DNA from 2 places in the Variovorax sp. 10L421 genome. Region 1 is predicted to be linked to the other one. Evidence: riboswitches for the same ligand, from Rfam matches in the RefSeq annotation. Region 1 holds a riboswitch; the other holds the start of a gene.
What was found. A riboswitch is a leader RNA that binds a small molecule or an ion and turns the genes downstream of it on or off. The one in region 1 is predicted to bind S-adenosylhomocysteine.
Positions count from the first base shown of each region.

Region 2: it holds a riboswitch for S-adenosylhomocysteine, as region 1 does, so the genes downstream of both, metH (methionine synthase) here and ahcY (adenosylhomocysteinase) in region 1, are expected to answer to the same signal.

Region 1 covers NZ_JBFTJJ010000008.1:107,261-114,894, forward strand. Annotated here, with positions in the region: gene AC1DFC_RS13325 (hypothetical protein) at 1-183, opposite strand, end outside; gene AC1DFC_RS13330 (hypothetical protein) at 476-859, opposite strand; gene phaP (TIGR01841 family phasin) at 909-1,403, opposite strand; gene AC1DFC_RS13340 (hypothetical protein) at 1,565-2,224, opposite strand; gene AC1DFC_RS13345 (hypothetical protein) at 2,362-4,518, opposite strand; S-adenosyl-L-homocysteine riboswitch at 4,667-4,735, shown strand; gene ahcY (adenosylhomocysteinase) at 4,801-6,240, shown strand; gene AC1DFC_RS13355 (TlyA family RNA methyltransferase) at 6,251-7,045, shown strand; gene metF (methylenetetrahydrofolate reductase [NAD(P)H]) at 7,056-7,634, shown strand, end outside.
Region 2 covers NZ_JBFTJJ010000027.1:53,857-61,490, forward strand. Annotated here, with positions in the region: gene AC1DFC_RS25265 (GtrA family protein) at 1-336, opposite strand, end outside; gene AC1DFC_RS25270 (glycosyltransferase family 2 protein) at 333-1,328, opposite strand; gene AC1DFC_RS25275 (ArnT family glycosyltransferase) at 1,325-3,136, opposite strand; gene metH (methionine synthase) at 3,189-5,903, opposite strand; S-adenosyl-L-homocysteine riboswitch at 5,983-6,058, opposite strand; gene AC1DFC_RS25285 (PACE efflux transporter) at 6,125-6,562, opposite strand; gene AC1DFC_RS25290 (LysR family transcriptional regulator) at 6,665-7,591, shown strand; gene AC1DFC_RS25295 (SH3 domain-containing protein) at 7,604-7,634, opposite strand, start outside.

The DNA.
Region 1 (7,634 bases):
GTCCAGCATCTGCTCCGTGCCGTTGGTCGTGAACACTGTGTAGTGCCCGTTTCGGGCATCCCAGCTATCCTTGAAAAGGCTGACTTCCACATAGCCGCGGGCGCTCTCGAAGGGTAGTCCAACGACGACCGAAAGGGCGTCGTTATATATCGCGTAGTACCTCTTGGTACCTGCGGAGTTCAAGAGCCGGACGCCTTGTGATTTTCCGATCCACGCTAGCGAGAGGCTGAGTTCGCCGACGGCTCCCTCTGGCGTGACCGCTGTGCGTATCGAGTTCCAGTTGCCGAAGACATTAGCTCCCCAACTGCCGTCGTTTGATGCACCGACGTATCTGGTTTTAGACCAACTGGCGGCAGAGGCATCGCTCCCGGGCTGCCGCCGTACGCGCGAACCGGGGGTATTCGTTGTCACGCCCCATTGGAGGCCTATGCGGCGATGCGCTTCGCCGGCGCGGGGCCGCGACAGCGTCTAGCTTTCAGGCGAAGTCGGGCGGCGTCGGCGGCTGCTGTGGAATCGTGGCCTCCCGCATGAAGCCGGGCCCAGGCAAGGCACGGCCGCTCCTCCGAGCGCGGCGAGTGTTCTCTTCATTGCAGTGTGTCCTCGAATCGGCATCTTTGATGCGGCTGCATCGGCCGTGCACCCCCTCCAGGTGCTTCTCCCAATCGTATCTACGATTGATGATTTTGGAGACTTTTATAACAAGAATATGAGCAGTCGTTGCCAAAGAAGGTGTCTGGCGTGCGGCTTCCTTCCTAGAACCGCCTGGGCCATCCCCGTACGTCTGCATCTGCGCCTCGACCCGCGCCGTGAGTACGCGGCACATGGCCATCGGGTCGAGCGGGGAGAACTTGTTCGTCATGCCGGTCGCTCCCTCGGGGAGCGGCGATGGCCGCGATGCGCGGCCCTGCCTACTGCTTGCGCTGCAGCATCTTCGTGACCTCGTCCACGTTGGCCTGGATGCGCTGGCGTACCACGTCGAAGGCATCGGCCTGCGACTTGGCCGCAAGGTTCGCCAGCTCCTTGATGTCGTCAATGGCGCGCTGGAACGACTGGCGGCCGAGCTCGTCGAGCTTGGCGAGATTGGCCTTCGGATCCTTGCCCGGCATTTCCTTGGCGGCGGTCTGCCATTCGGCGATGGCGCTCTTGATCATCTCGGTCTGCCGCTGCACGACAGTCTGCAGGCCCTGGTAGGACTTCTCGTTGGCCTGCATCAGCGCCGCCAGATCCTTGCGGCCGCTCTCCAGCAGCTTGCCGGCGCCGCCGGTCAGATTGAGGTCCTGCAGCCGGTCGGCCATGCCCTTCAGCGGATTGAGCATGTCCGCGGCGGTCGGTGCCGCCTTCTTCTCGCTGGCGGTGCTGCTGGTCGTGGTCTTTTTGGCGGCGGCTTTCTTGGCAGTGGCCATGGTGCGGAATCTCCTGTGACGGTGAGCGGGTGGATTGCAAGGACCGGCCGGACGGCAAAAGTCCCTCGCCACGATACGCCGCACCGGTGCGCCAGAGGTCGCCGCAGCGACAAAAATGCCTGCGGGATTTCCCTTGGGTGCCGGGCTTTCCGGCTATCGATTTACATCGGTGGCGCGAAGCCGTTGCGTCCGGCGGTCACGCGCAAGGCGGTGGGCGTGCCGTTCTTCTCCTGCGCATTGACCAGCACGTAGGCGCCGGGTGCCAGCAGCGCGTCGGTGCCGGGGCGGAAGGTGACCACGGGCACGTCGGGAGGCACGATGACGGTCTTCTCCCCGCCCTTGTAGGTCAGGCGCAATTGCTGGCCGCCGTGCACGGATTTGGGCGCCGCGGCCAGGTCGGCGACCGTGGCGTTGGTCATGGTGCTTTGCGGCAGCAAGTCCCATGGGCGATGGCCTTCGCCGGTGCCGCGCGCGGCCTCGGGGAACACCACCACTTCGAGCGCCTTCTGTGTGCCGTCGGCCTGCGGCATGGCGGCGGTGCCGGTGAAGCTGCCACGCTTAATGTCGGACAGCTTGATGCGGTAGACCTCCGACAGCTGCATGTCGGCCGGCCGCACGAGGCTGATGACTTCGCCGCCACGGTCCTTGACGATGAGTTGCTTCGCGTCGGCATAGACGACAGTGCCGCGGATGCGCGCCGGCGGCTGCGCCGGTGCGGCCGTGGCTACGGGCTGTGCAGCGGCGATCGTGGGGGAGGCGAGCGCGCCCGAAAGAGTGAGGGCCGCCAGAACGGCGGAGAAAATTCGGGAAAGGGTGTGCATGAAGGCCTCGTGGGCCGCCGCGCAGACCGAGAGGTGCTGTCGTACGGCGACTGGAGCACTGTACGGCACTCCGCGTTCCTCTGTGTCGGCGGGCAGCGCGATCGCGTCGCCTGCGCCCGCCGCACGATTCGTCTGAATCAATCCATCAAATTGATCTGGAGATAGCCGGCAGTCGATGGACTGTTAGCACCGACGATCGCGAAGATCTTTGCGCCTTGCATCGCGAAGTAAGTCAGGCCCGCGCCGCCATTCGTGATCACTCGCATGCCGTCGGGGTCGAGTGCCCCGAAGACGTTCAGGGCCGCCGATGTCGTGCCGTCCGTGGCAATGGCGCTTCGAGTTGATTGCGTGGCCTGCACGTTCACGGCGCCCCACGAGCCCTGGGTGCTAGCGCCGGCGCCGGTGCCGGTCGGCCAGGCGCTGCTGTCGCTCACGCCGATCCGAAACACTGAGGCCAGTGGGTCTGTGGCCAACTTGCCGGCAATCAGGAAGATCTTCTGATTGCCGAGTCGCGCCACCGAGAAGATCGAATAGTTGGTGGGGTTAGTGACTTCGGTCATCGTCCAGGTGTTTGCGGTGCTTCCGGCCGAGATGGTCCAGGTCTGCAACGATTCACTCGGGCAATTGCTGATCTTGTAGATCGTGTTGTTGGTGCATCGAATCAGCGTCGAGCCGTTGCTCGATATCTGGAACTGCGAGATCGTAGAGCTGGCGGATGCCGACGCGACATCGATACCGAAGCGGTTGTAGACCCCGTCCAGCGCGGCCGCGTCTGTTTCGAGGGCGCGCGAGGCGACGAAGGGTTGCACCGCATAGCTCGTCGTTGCCGCCTGAGTGACGGCGAATGGGAAGGCTCCGACGACCGTGTCTGTGGCCAGGCGGAAGCGCGCGGTGTTCGCCGCGCTCGTGATCCGGTCGCTGGTGAAGACATACGTGCCGCTTTCCGATGGGTCGCTGGCAAGGGTGCCCGCGCTGACCGCGCCGGCGCTGTCCGTCATCTCGTAGCGCCCTGTGTCCATGTTGAGCGCGAGCCATTGCCGAGTTCCGTTGGTTGCGAACACCTTGTAGCGACCGTTTCGCGCATCCTGTTCGGCACCGGTGTCGAGCAGATTGATCTGGATGTAGCCCTGGGTGTTGGCGTTGCGTGTTCCGACGATCACGGAGAGCAGGCCGTTCTGCATGACGTAGTATTTATGGTCGCCGGACAGGTTGAGTCCGCGGATACCGTCAGGTCCTCCTCCCATCGTGGTGATGGGCAGTTCGAGGGTGCCGAAAACGCCGTCCGGCGTGATGCTCCGGCGCGTCGACAGCGCGCTGCTCAGATTGTTTACGCCCCAGGTTTTTTCCGTCGACAAGCCGATTGCCCGGCTGGCGGGCCATGCCGTCGAATCCTGAAGGCCGATGCGCAGCGCCTGTTGGTTGGACGGGCTGAACGACGTCCCGGCGGTGAGATAGACGTTCTGGTCACCGATACGCGCCATGCGAAAGGTCTGCTGGTCGGTGGTGTCGGCCGGGTTCGTGCCACGCCAGAGACCGGAAGCATCCGCCGTGATGGTGTACGACCGTTTCGAAGACTGGGGGCAGTTCTCGATCCGGTTGATGGCGTTGTCGAAGCACATCTCGAGCAGACGGCCACTCTGCGAGATCTTTAATTGCAGGATCTGGGAGTCCGCAACGCCGAGGCTGCTGCGGCTGATGCCGAAGCGGTTGTACGTGCCATCGAGTTGCGCCGCATCGGTCACGAAGGAACGGACTGCGAGGAACGGTTGAACGGCGTAGGTCGCCGGATTGGAGTAAGGCGCAGCGAACGGGAAGCCACCGACCACCACGTCCTGCGCAATCCGAAAGCGCGCATTGTTCACGCTGCCGGCCACTCGGCTGTTCAGAAAAACGTAGGTGCCGGTCTCGGCGACGTCGTTGATGAAACTGCCCGAGGTCGCATCGCCTGTGCCGTCGGTCACTGTGTAGCTCATGGTGTCGAAATTGATCGACAGCATCTGCTGTGAGCCGTTGGCGGCGTAAATGCGGTAGACGCCGTTGCGCGCATCGCCCGGTGCTCGCCCGGAGAGGTCGAGGCGCGCCTGCTTCGGTGTGTTGGGGTCGACACCTTCTGCGATCAGCGAAGGCTCGGCCTCCGCGGAACTCACCGCCTGCAATGCGGTATCGGTCTTCAAAGAACCGGACGACAGCCCGGCGCCGCCGAGGCCGCCTGAGGCTGATCCGCCGGAACCTCCGCCGCAGGCTGCCAGCAGGCCGGCCAGACATGCAACCAGGACTTGTGTCCGAGACCTCATGGCGACTCCCTTGTTGGTGTTTGTTCTATGCAAGCCCTCCGCTTGCAATCCTCGATTTATCGTAACAGAGTGTCTTTACTGCGCGATTGTGAAAATCCCGACAAACCTCTATCGCCTTGCAGGACCGGCCGCCCCGTCTACAATCCGCCGTTCCGAGGAGCGTTGCAGCGCCGCCAGGCGTGAGGCTCGGACCACATCGCAACCACGCTCACCCGCTGTTCTCGCGGTGAGTCTTTCCCCGTAGGCAGTGGCATCTTTCAAACCAGTTTTGTTGGAGTTCCCATGAGCGCCGTTCTCAAGCCCACCCCCGTTTCGACCGCCGACCAGGCGATTGCCGACCTGTCCCTCGCTGCCTGGGGCCGCAAGGAAATCAAGATCGCGGAAACCGAGATGCCCGGCCTGATGGCCATCCGCGAGGAGTTCTCGAAGGCACAGCCGCTCAAGGGCGCACGCATCACGGGCTCGCTGCACATGACCATCCAGACGGCCGTGCTGATCGAGACGCTGCAAGCCCTGGGCGCGACCGTTCGCTGGGCCTCGTGCAACATCTTCTCGACGCAGGACCACGCCGCCGCGGCCATCGCCGCTGCGGGCACGCCGGTGTTCGCCATCAAGGGCGAGTCGCTGAAGGACTACTGGGACTACACCCACGCCATCTTCGACTTCGGCCCCAAGGGCTCGAAGGGCGAAGGTCCGAACATGATCCTGGACGACGGCGGCGACGCCACGCTGCTGATGCACCTGGGCCAGCGCGCCGAGAAGGACCTGGGCGTGCTCGCCAACCCGACCAGCGAGGAAGAGCGCATCCTGTTCGCCGCCATCAAGGCCAAGCTGGCCGCGGACAACACTTGGTACACCCGCAAGTCGGCCGAGATCATCGGCGTGACCGAAGAGACGACCACCGGCGTGCACCGCCTGAACGAGATGAGCGCCAAGGGCACGCTGCTGTTCCGCGCCATCAACGTGAACGACTCGGTCACCAAGAGCAAGTTCGACAACCTGTACGGTTGCCGCGAATCGCTGGTCGACGGCATCAAGCGCGCGACCGATGTGATGATCGCCGGCAAGGTGGCCTGCGTGGCCGGCTACGGCGACGTGGGCAAGGGCTCGGCACAAGCGCTGCGCGCGCTGTCGGCGCAGGTGTGGGTGACCGAGATCGACCCGATCAACGCGCTGCAGGCCGCGATGGAAGGCTACAAGGTCGTGACGATGGAATACGCCGCCGACAAGGCCGACATCTTCGTGACCACCACCGGCAACAAGGACGTCATCACGCACGACACGATGGTCAAGATGAAGGACCAGGCCATCGTCTGCAACATCGGCCACTTCGACAACGAGATCGACGTCGCGTCGATCGAGAAGTACGAGTGGGAAGAAATCAAGCCGCAGGTCGACCACATCACCTTCCCGGACGGCAAGAAGATCATCCTGCTGGCCAAGGGCCGCCTCGTGAACCTGGGCTGCGGCACGGGCCACCCGAGCTTCGTGATGTCGTCGTCGTTCGCGAACCAGACCATCGCCCAGATCGAGCTGTTCACCAAGCCCGACGCCTACCAGGCCGGCAAGGTCTACGTGCTGCCCAAGCACCTCGACGAGAAGGTCGCGCGCCTGCACCTGAAGAAGGTCGGCGCCATGCTCACCGAGTTGACGGACGCGCAGGCCGCCTACATCGGCGTGAGCAAGAACGGTCCGTACAAGCCGGACACGTACCGCTACTGATCGACAGCGCATGCGCGCCGATCAACTGTTGGTAGAGCGCGGCCTGGCCGCGTCGCGTTCGCAGGCTGTGCGGCTCATCGCCGGCGGCTTGCGATGGCGCGACGCGGGCACCAGCGACGCGTGGCGTTCCGTCGCCAAAAACAAGGACGACGTGCCCGAATCGGCCGAGCTCGAGCTGGTCGATGCGGCCGAGGCCCGGTATGTGTCGCGCGGCGGGCTCAAGCTCGAAGGCGCGCTTGCCGTGAGCGGTGTCGATCCCTCCGGCAAAGTGTGTCTCGACGTGGGCCAGTCGACCGGCGGTTTCACCGACTGCCTGCTGCAGCGCGGCGCCGCCAAAGTGGTCGGCGTGGATGTCGGCCACGGGCAGCTGCATGCGAAGCTGCGCGAGGACGAACGCGTGGTCCCCATCGAAGGCGTCAATGCGCGCGCGCTCTCGGCTGACGACTTGCAGGAAGAGGGCGGGGAACCATTCGATCCACGCTTCGACCTGATCGTCGGCGACCTGTCGTTCATCTCGCTCACGCTGGTGCTGCCGGCGGTCGTCGAGTTCCTGGCCGACGACGGCCACCTGCTGATGTTGGTGAAACCGCAGTTCGAGCTGCAGCCCGGCCAGGTCGGCAAGGGCGGCATCGTGCGCGACGAGTCGATGTACGCGGTGGTCGAGAAGCGCTTGCACGATGCCTGCAAGGCGCTGGGCCTGCGGGTGCTGCAATGGTTCGACAGCCCGATCGCCGGGGGCGACGGCAACCGCGAGTTTTTCATTCACGCCGTTCGCGCTGTTCACGGCGCTAACGACGGTTCCTAAGGAGACGCAGGTGCGCCTTCCGTTGAGTTTCGAATTCTTCCCGACCAAGACGCCCGAGGGCGCGGTCAAGCTGCGCGCCGCGCGCCAGCAGCTGTATGTGCGCAAGCCGCAGTTCTGCTCGGTCACGTACGGCGCGGGCGGTTCCACGCACCAGGGCACTTTCGGTGCGGTGCAGGAGATCCTGTCCGAAGGCGTGGACGCTGCGAGCCACTTCTCGTGCATCGGCGCCACCCGCGCCACGGTGCGCGAGCAACTCGCCGAACTCAAGGCCATGGGCGTCAAGCGCCTCGTGGCCCTGCGCGGTGACCTGCCGAGCGGCTATGGCATGGGCGGCGAGTTCCTGTACGCGAGCGACCTCGTTGCCTTCATCCGCGAAGAGACCGGCCGCGACTTCCACATCGAGGTGGCTTGCTACCCCGAGGTCCATCCGCAGGCACGCTCGCCCGAAGCCGACCTGCAGGCCTTTGCCACGAAGGTGAAGGCGGGCGCCGACTCTGCGATCACGCAGTACTTCTTCAGCCCCGAGGCCTACTTCCGCTTCGTCGACGACGTGCGCAAGCTGGGGCTTGACACGCCGATCGTGCCGGGC
Region 2 (7,634 bases), on a different contig from region 1:
GAGGCTGCCCAGCGCCACGCCCAGGGCCGCGGCCCAGCGCCCGTCGACCCAGTGCAGCGTCAGCACGTAGGCGCCATAGTTCAGCACTGCGCCGGCGGCCATGGTCGCCAGGTAGCCCAGATATTCGCGCCAGAGGGAACGGCCGGCCGCTGCGCTGGCCGCGAAGGTGTAGCGGCGGTTGAAGGCCCAGGTGGTGGTCGCCGCCGCAAGGAACGACACCACGCGCGCCGCATACCAGCCCAGCAGCGGCGCCAGCAGGTACAGCACGACCACGTCGACCACGAGCCCGATCACGCCGACGGCGGCGAACGAGAGGAACTCGCGTGCGATCTTCATCGCGAGGTGCGTGAAGCGCGGGTCGCCTGCTCGCGCACGCCCGGAATCGCGAGATAGCGCAGCCGCTTGGCCTCCCGCCGCCCCAGCGTGATGGCCTGCATGACGACGCCGCACACGAAGGACAGCATGGCCGCCAGCATCGCGCCCGTGGCCAGCACCGCCGTGGGGAGCCGGGGCACCAGGCCGGTGTGCATGTAGGTCATGACGAGCGGCAGGACCAGTGCGATCGACATCAGCACGAGCAGCCCCCCGATGATCGAGAAGAACTGCAGCGGCCGCTCGCTCACGAACAGCTTGCAGATGGTCTTCAGGATGCGCCAGCCGTCGCGGTAGGTCGAGAGCTTGCTGACGGAGCCTTCGGGGCGCGTGCTGTAGGCGGTGCCTTCCTCTGCATAGGGCATGCGCAGTTCGAGCGCGTGCACGGTGAGCTCGGTCTCGGTCTCGAAGCCCCGCGACAGCGCCGGGAACGACTTGGCATAGCGCCGCGAGAACACGCGGTAGCCCGAGAGCATGTCACTGAGGCCACCTCCGAACAGCTGCGCCACGGCGCCCGTGAGCATGCGGTTGCCGAGGCGGTGGCCGGTGCGGTAGGTGTGCGCGTCCTGGCCGTCGTCCACACGGCTGCCGACCACCATGTCGAGGTTGTCGTTCACCAGCCGGTCGATGAGCCGGCGCGCGGCGCCGGCGTCGTAGGTGGCATCGCCGTCGACCATCACGTACACGTCGGCCTCGACGTCGGCGAACATGCGCCGCACCACGTTGCCCTTGCCGCGCAGGGCCACGTGCGTGACGATGGCGCCGGCCGCGCGCGCCACGGCGGCCGTGTCGTCGCTGGAGTTGTTGTCGAAGACGTGGATCTCGGCCTCGGGCAGCGCGGCGCGAAAGCCCGCGACCACCTGGGCGATGGCCAGCGCCTCGTTGTAGCAGGGGATGACCGCGGCAATGCGCAGGCCGGTGTTGCCTGGAACGGCGAGGGAATCGGTGTCGGTCATGGTGCGGCGGGAAGGATACGGTAGACCCGGCTGCCGTCTTTCTCGTACTCCACGGCGAAGTACTTGTCGAAATCGATGCGCGCGCTGAACACGGGCACCACGGAGTCCGGCAGGACCACCGCGGTGAAGCCCATGTCGCCGAGCTTGCGCGCGAGATCGCCGCCAGACAGGCGCCCGAAGTCGGTGTAGCGCCACGGCCCGAGCGTGTCGCCCCAGATGGGGTTGGGGCCGTAGTAGATCGCCTCGTTCAGCGCGATCTGGTAGACGCGGCCGGTGGCGTTGCGGCGCAGGTAGTCCATCACAGCGTAGCCCGGCACGTGCCGGCGCAGCACGGCCTCGCGAGCCTCGGGCGTGATCGAAACCATCGCGACCTTGGCGGCGGTCTGGCGCACCGAGACGGCGGCCAGCACGGCCAGCAGCAGCACGGCCACCCAGTCGCCTACGCGGGCCGGCGTGCGCCGCGTGACGGCAGCAGGCGGCGCGTCCTGCGCCGTGTTCCTGGCGCCGAACATGCGGCGAACGCCCGAGACGATCCAGCCGAACAGCACCTGCCAGCCGATCGCCGCGATCGCGGCCAGCAGCGGGAACGAGGCCGTCAGGTAGCGCGGATAGCGCGAGGTCACGACCCAGACGGCCACCGAATACAGGCAGAACCAGCCGGCTGCACGCACCGCCGCCGAACGCTTCCACCACACGCTGAACGGCGCGAAGAACACGGACCAGATCAGCGCGTTGGGCAGCTCGGCGTGCACGCGCACGTCGGCCACCTGCTGCACGTAGTCGGCCGGTGTCCACTCGGTGAAGCCGAACACGCGCGCGCCGATGGGGTTGAACGGGTCGCCCGTCATGATGGCGTTGCGCGCATACCAGTACACGCACGGAACCAGGAAGCAGGCGAACACCAGCGCCCAGGCCCGGGGCCGGCGCTCGTGCCGGATGACGAACACCGCCACCAGCGGCAGGAAGATCAACGCCTGGTACTTCGAGCCAGCGGCCACGCCGAGGCAGAACGCGGCCACGCCGAGCCAGCGCATGCCGCCGTGCACGGACTTGCCGGGCTCCGATTCGCGCCACCACCACAGCGCCACGCAGGCCGACAGCACGAACAGCGCCACGCCCATGTCGATCAGCGCGTTGGAGTAATCGCCGAGCCCCAGCCAGATGGCCGCGCCGATGCAGGCGGTGAGCCGGTTGGCGTGCAGGATGCCCAGGCGATAGACCATCACCACCGACAACGCACCCGCCAGCGCATTGAGGAAGTGCGGCAGCACGTCGTCGCCGAACTGCAGCGCGGCGGCGTAGAGCAGGTTGTAGTTGTACGGGAACCAGGGATAGCGCAGCCAGTCGTGGATGCCCAGCGAGCCCTGCTGTGCGACCTGGCGCGCGTACGGCAGGTGGTACATCAGTTCGTCGAAGGCAATCGGCGGCACGAGCGGCGCCACCAGCGCGGGCAGCGCGACCAGGGCCAGCGCAATCAGCGCGATGCGCTCGACGTAGGTCCACGGCGCGGCGGGTTCGTTCGCGCGCAAGGCGCGCCGCTCGCGCAGCCACGACGGAAGCTGGAGCGCAGCGGCCACCACGCCTGCCACCACGAGCGCCACGGTCGCGCCGGCCTTGAAAGCACCGAAGATGGCCAGCGCCTGGAAGGCACAGATGTACAGGCCGACCCCGAGCGCGACGGCCATGGCCGCTTCGAGCCCCGCATCGCGGCGCGGCGGCGGGGCCAGGCGGCCCAGCAGCGCGCGGCCGAAGCCCCAGCAGCCGATCACGAAGATCGACAAGGCCGCGTAATGCGCGGCTGCAAACATCAGCTTCTGAATAACAACTCCCGGCGCCGGGCGGCCGCGCCGGCCGGCAGGTTCAAAGATTGGGCGCCAGCAGACGCTCGAGATAGGACTCGCTCTCCTTGCGCCGCGCGGCCTGGTCCTGCAGCTGGTCGTGACCGATCTTGCCGACGTTGAAGTACGTCGAATCGGGGTGACTCAGGTAGAAACCACTCACGCTGGCGGCGGGCATCATAGCGAGGCTTTCCGTCAGGGTCATGCCAATGTCCGCGCAACCCAGAAGGTCGAACATCGGGCCCTTCACGCTGTGGTCCGGGCAGGCCGGGTAGCCGGGCGCGGGGCGGATGCCGCGGTATTTCTCCGCGATCATGTCGTCGTTGCTCAGGCTCTCGTCGCTCGCGTAGCCCCAGAGGTCGGTGCGCACCCGGTGGTGCAGCGACTCGGCGAAGGCCTCGGCCAATCGGTCGGCCAAAGCCTTGAGCATGATGGCGGAGTAGTCGTCGAGATCATCGACGAAGTACTTCTCTTTTTTCTCGACGCCCAGGCCGGCCGTGACGGCGAACATGCCGACGTAGTCCTTCACGCCGCTGTCCTTCGGCGCCACGAAGTCGGCGAGGCAGCGGCTCGGGCGCATCACGCCGTCGATCACCTGCTTCTCGGTCTGCTGGCGCATGCCGTACCAGGTGAGCGCGACTTCGCTGCGCGTCTCGTCGGTGTAGAGCTCGATGTCGTCGTCGTTCACCGTGTTGGCGGGCCAGAAACCGACCACGCCGCTGGCGCTGAGCCAGCGGCCTTCGATCAGGCGCTTGAGCATGCGCTGGCCGTCGGCGTACACGCGCACGGCCTCGGTGCCGACGATCTCGTCCTTCAGGATGGCGGGGAACGGGCCGGCCAGGTCCCAGGTCTGGAAGAACGGGCCCCAGTCGATGTACTTGGCCAGCTCGGTGAGGTCGAAGTTCTTGAACACGCGCCGGCCGATGAACTTGGGCACCGGCGGCAGGTAGTTCGCGAAATCGACGGGCGTCTTGTTGGCGCGTGCCTTCGCGAGCGGCCACATGGGCACCTGCTTCTTGTTGGCGTGCTGCTGGCGCACCTTGTCGTAGTCGGCGTTGATCTCGTCGATGTAGGCGGTGGCCTGATCGCTCAGGAGCGACTGCGCCACGCTCACGCTGCGCGAGGCGTCGGGCACGTAGACCACGGGGCCTTCGTAGTGCGGCGCGATCTTCACGGCCGTGTGCACGCGGCTGGTGGTGGCGCCGCCGATCAGAAGCGGAATCTTCTTGATGCGGAAGTGGTCGTCCTTCTGCATCTCGCCGGCCACGTACTGCATCTCTTCGAGGCTCGGCGTGATCAGGCCCGACAGGCCCACGATGTCCGCACCCTCGACCTTCGCCTTCGCAAGAATTTCGTGGCACGGGACCATCACGCCCATGTTCACCACTTCGAAGTTGTTGCACTGGAGCACGACGGTCACGATGTTCTTGCCGATGTCGTGCACGTCGCCCTTCACGGTGGCGATGATGATCTTGCCCTTGGTGCGCACGTCGCGGCCCGCGGCCTCGTCCTGGCGCTTTTCTTCCTCGATGTAGGGAATGAGGTGGGCCACGGCCGACTTCATGACGCGGGCGGACTTCACCACCTGCGGCAGGAACATCTTGCCCTGGCCGAACAGGTCGCCCACGATGTTCATGCCGTCCATCAGCGGCCCTTCGATCACGTGCAGCGGGCGGCCGCCCTTGGCAAGGATCTGCTGGTAGGCCTCTTCCGTGTCTTCCACGATGAAGTCGGTGATGCCGTGCACCATCGCGTGCGACAGGCGCTGGTTGACCGGCACCGGGTTCTCTGGCGTGCCGCGCCATTCGAGCTTCTTGCTGTCGTCTTTCGCACCGCTCTTGGCGGTCTCGGCCACCTCGACGAGGCGCTCGCCAGCGTCGGGACGGCGGTTCAGCACCACGTCCTCGACGCGCTCGCGCAGCTCGGGTTCGAGGTCGTCGTACACGCCCACCATGCCGGCGTTGACGATGCCCATGTCCATGCCCGCCTGGATGGCGTGGTACAGGAACACGGTGTGGATCGCCTCGCGCACCGGGTCGTTGCCGCGGAAGCTGAAGCTCACGTTGCTCACGCCGCCCGAGACCTTGGCGCCCGGCAGGTTCTGCTTGATCCAGCGCACGGCGTTGATGAAGTCGACCGCGTAGTTGTCGTGCTCCTCGATGCCGGTGGCAATCGCGAAAATGTTGGGGTCGAAGATGATGTCCTCGGGCGGGAAGCCCACCTCGTCCACCAGGATGCGGTAGGCGCGCTCGCAGATCTCGATCTTGCGTTCGTAGGTGTCGGCCTGGCCCTTCTCGTCGAAGGCCATGACCACGGCGGCGGCGCCGTAGCGCTTCACGAGCTTGGCCTCGTGCTTGAACTTGTCGACCCCCTCCTTCATGGAGATGGAGTTGACGATGCCCTTGCCCTGGATGCAGCGCAGGCCGGCCTCGATGACCTCCCACTTCGAGCTGTCGACCATCACCGGCACGCGCGCGATGTCGGGCTCGCTGGCGATGAGGTTGAGGAAGCGCACCATCGCCGCCTTGCTGTCGAGCATGGCCTCGTCCATGTTGATGTCGATCACCTGCGCGCCGTTCTCGACCTGCTGGCGCGCCACGGCCAGGGCTTCTTCGAACTGGCCGTTCAGGATCATCCGCGCGAAGGCCTTGGAGCCGGTGACGTTGGTGCGCTCGCCGATGTTGACGAACAGCGTGCCCGCTCCGATGGCGACCGGTTCGAGGCCGGACAGCTTCATGGGCGGGGGAACAACGGGGGCGGAATCGGGGGTAGCTGGAGCGGGAATCTGGGACATGGCCTCACCTGCGGAAGAGTCGGACAGGCGAGCGTCGTTGTCGCCCCAAGCCTGACGGCCGGCCTGCGAGGCCCACCGCTGCAACGCTCCTTGGGAAGTGGCGCATTTTAGGTCGATTCAACCGGCCAAGGTAAAAGCCCCCGTTTCCGCTCCCGCCCGCCGGCTCAGGCGGGTTGCGCCTCGCCCATGGCCGAAGCCGGCAGGCCGAACACGCGATCGAAAGCCCAGTTGAAGACGAAGGTGTAGACCAGGAAAAACACCACCAGCCCCAGGTCCATCACCAGCGCCTGCCAGAGCGACACGCCCAGGCCCCAGGCGAACATCGGCACCAGGAAGGCGATCAGCCCGCCCTCGAAGCCGATGGCATGGGCGACGCGGCGGCGCACGCTGCGCCCGCGCACGGCCTGGCGCGACTCCCAGCGCTCGAAGAGCGCGTTGAAGACCAGGTTCCAGATCACCGCGATGACCGAGGCGGCCACCGCCAGCACGCCGGAATGGCCCAGGCCGGCGTCCGTCATCAAGGCCAGCCCGGCGCTGGCGGCGACGATGGCGATGCCTTCGTAAAGGGTGATGTAGACGATGCGACGCTGAATGCCCTGCATGACGCTTTTCTCCTGGTTCGTGGCTGCGATGTCTGGACTTTATGTGTCACCCGCTGATATAAAAAGTTAACTTGTTTCAGTTTTATTGAAAGATCGGGCGCCATGGCCTTCTCCAGCGACAACATCGAAGTCTTCCTGGCCGTGATCGACCACGGTTCTTTCTCTGCCGCGGCGCGGGCGCTGCGCAAGGTGCCATCGGCGGTCAGCATGGCCATCGCCAACCTCGAGGCCGAACTCGCCCTGCCGCTGTTCGACCGCAGCGGCCGCGAGCCCCAGCCCACGGCCGCGGCACGTTCGCTGGAGCCTCAGGCGCGGCTGCTGGCGGCACAACTCGGGCAGCTCCAGGTGCAGGCGCTGGCGCTGACCCAGGGGCTGGAAGACCGGCTCACGCTGGCCATCGCGCCCGAACTGCTGGCCGCGCCCTGGAGCGGCCCGCTGGCCGAACTGGCACGCGAACACCCGCTGCTGCAGGTGGAGGTGCTGGCGGCCCCGCAAGCGGATGCATTGGCGCTGCTGCACAGCGGTCGCGCGCAGCTGGCGCTGGTGTTCGAGCGCCCGAGCCTCGACGGCCGCGAAGGCTTCCAGGAAGTCGGCAGCGACCTGATGGTGGCTGTGATGGCGCCCGACCACCCGGTGCTGCTCGCGGCGCCGGGCGGCCGGCTGCGTGAGGAGCACCTGACGAACACCCGGCAGATCGTCGTGGCCGGCCGCGACCTCGCCAACAGCGATCCGCGCTTCGTGTTCGCGCGCCACGTCTGGCGCACCGACAACGCGCTGGCCGCGCTGAGCCTGATCACCGCCGGGCTGGGCTGGGGCTGGCTGCCACGCAATTTCGCGCGGCCGCACGTGGCGGCCGGGGCGCTGGTCGAGATTCCGTTCGAGAACCTCAGCAACGGGCTGGACCTGTGGGTGGACGTCGTATGGTCACGTGAGCGCCCACTTGGGCTGGGAGCCCAGCGCTTCGTGGCGCTGATAGGGAAAGACCGGGTAGCCCCCGGCGAGTGCAGCCCCAAGACCGGCGGAAACTAGCTGCCGGCCTCTTCAGCGGTCGTGGCCGCGGCCGCCGCCATGG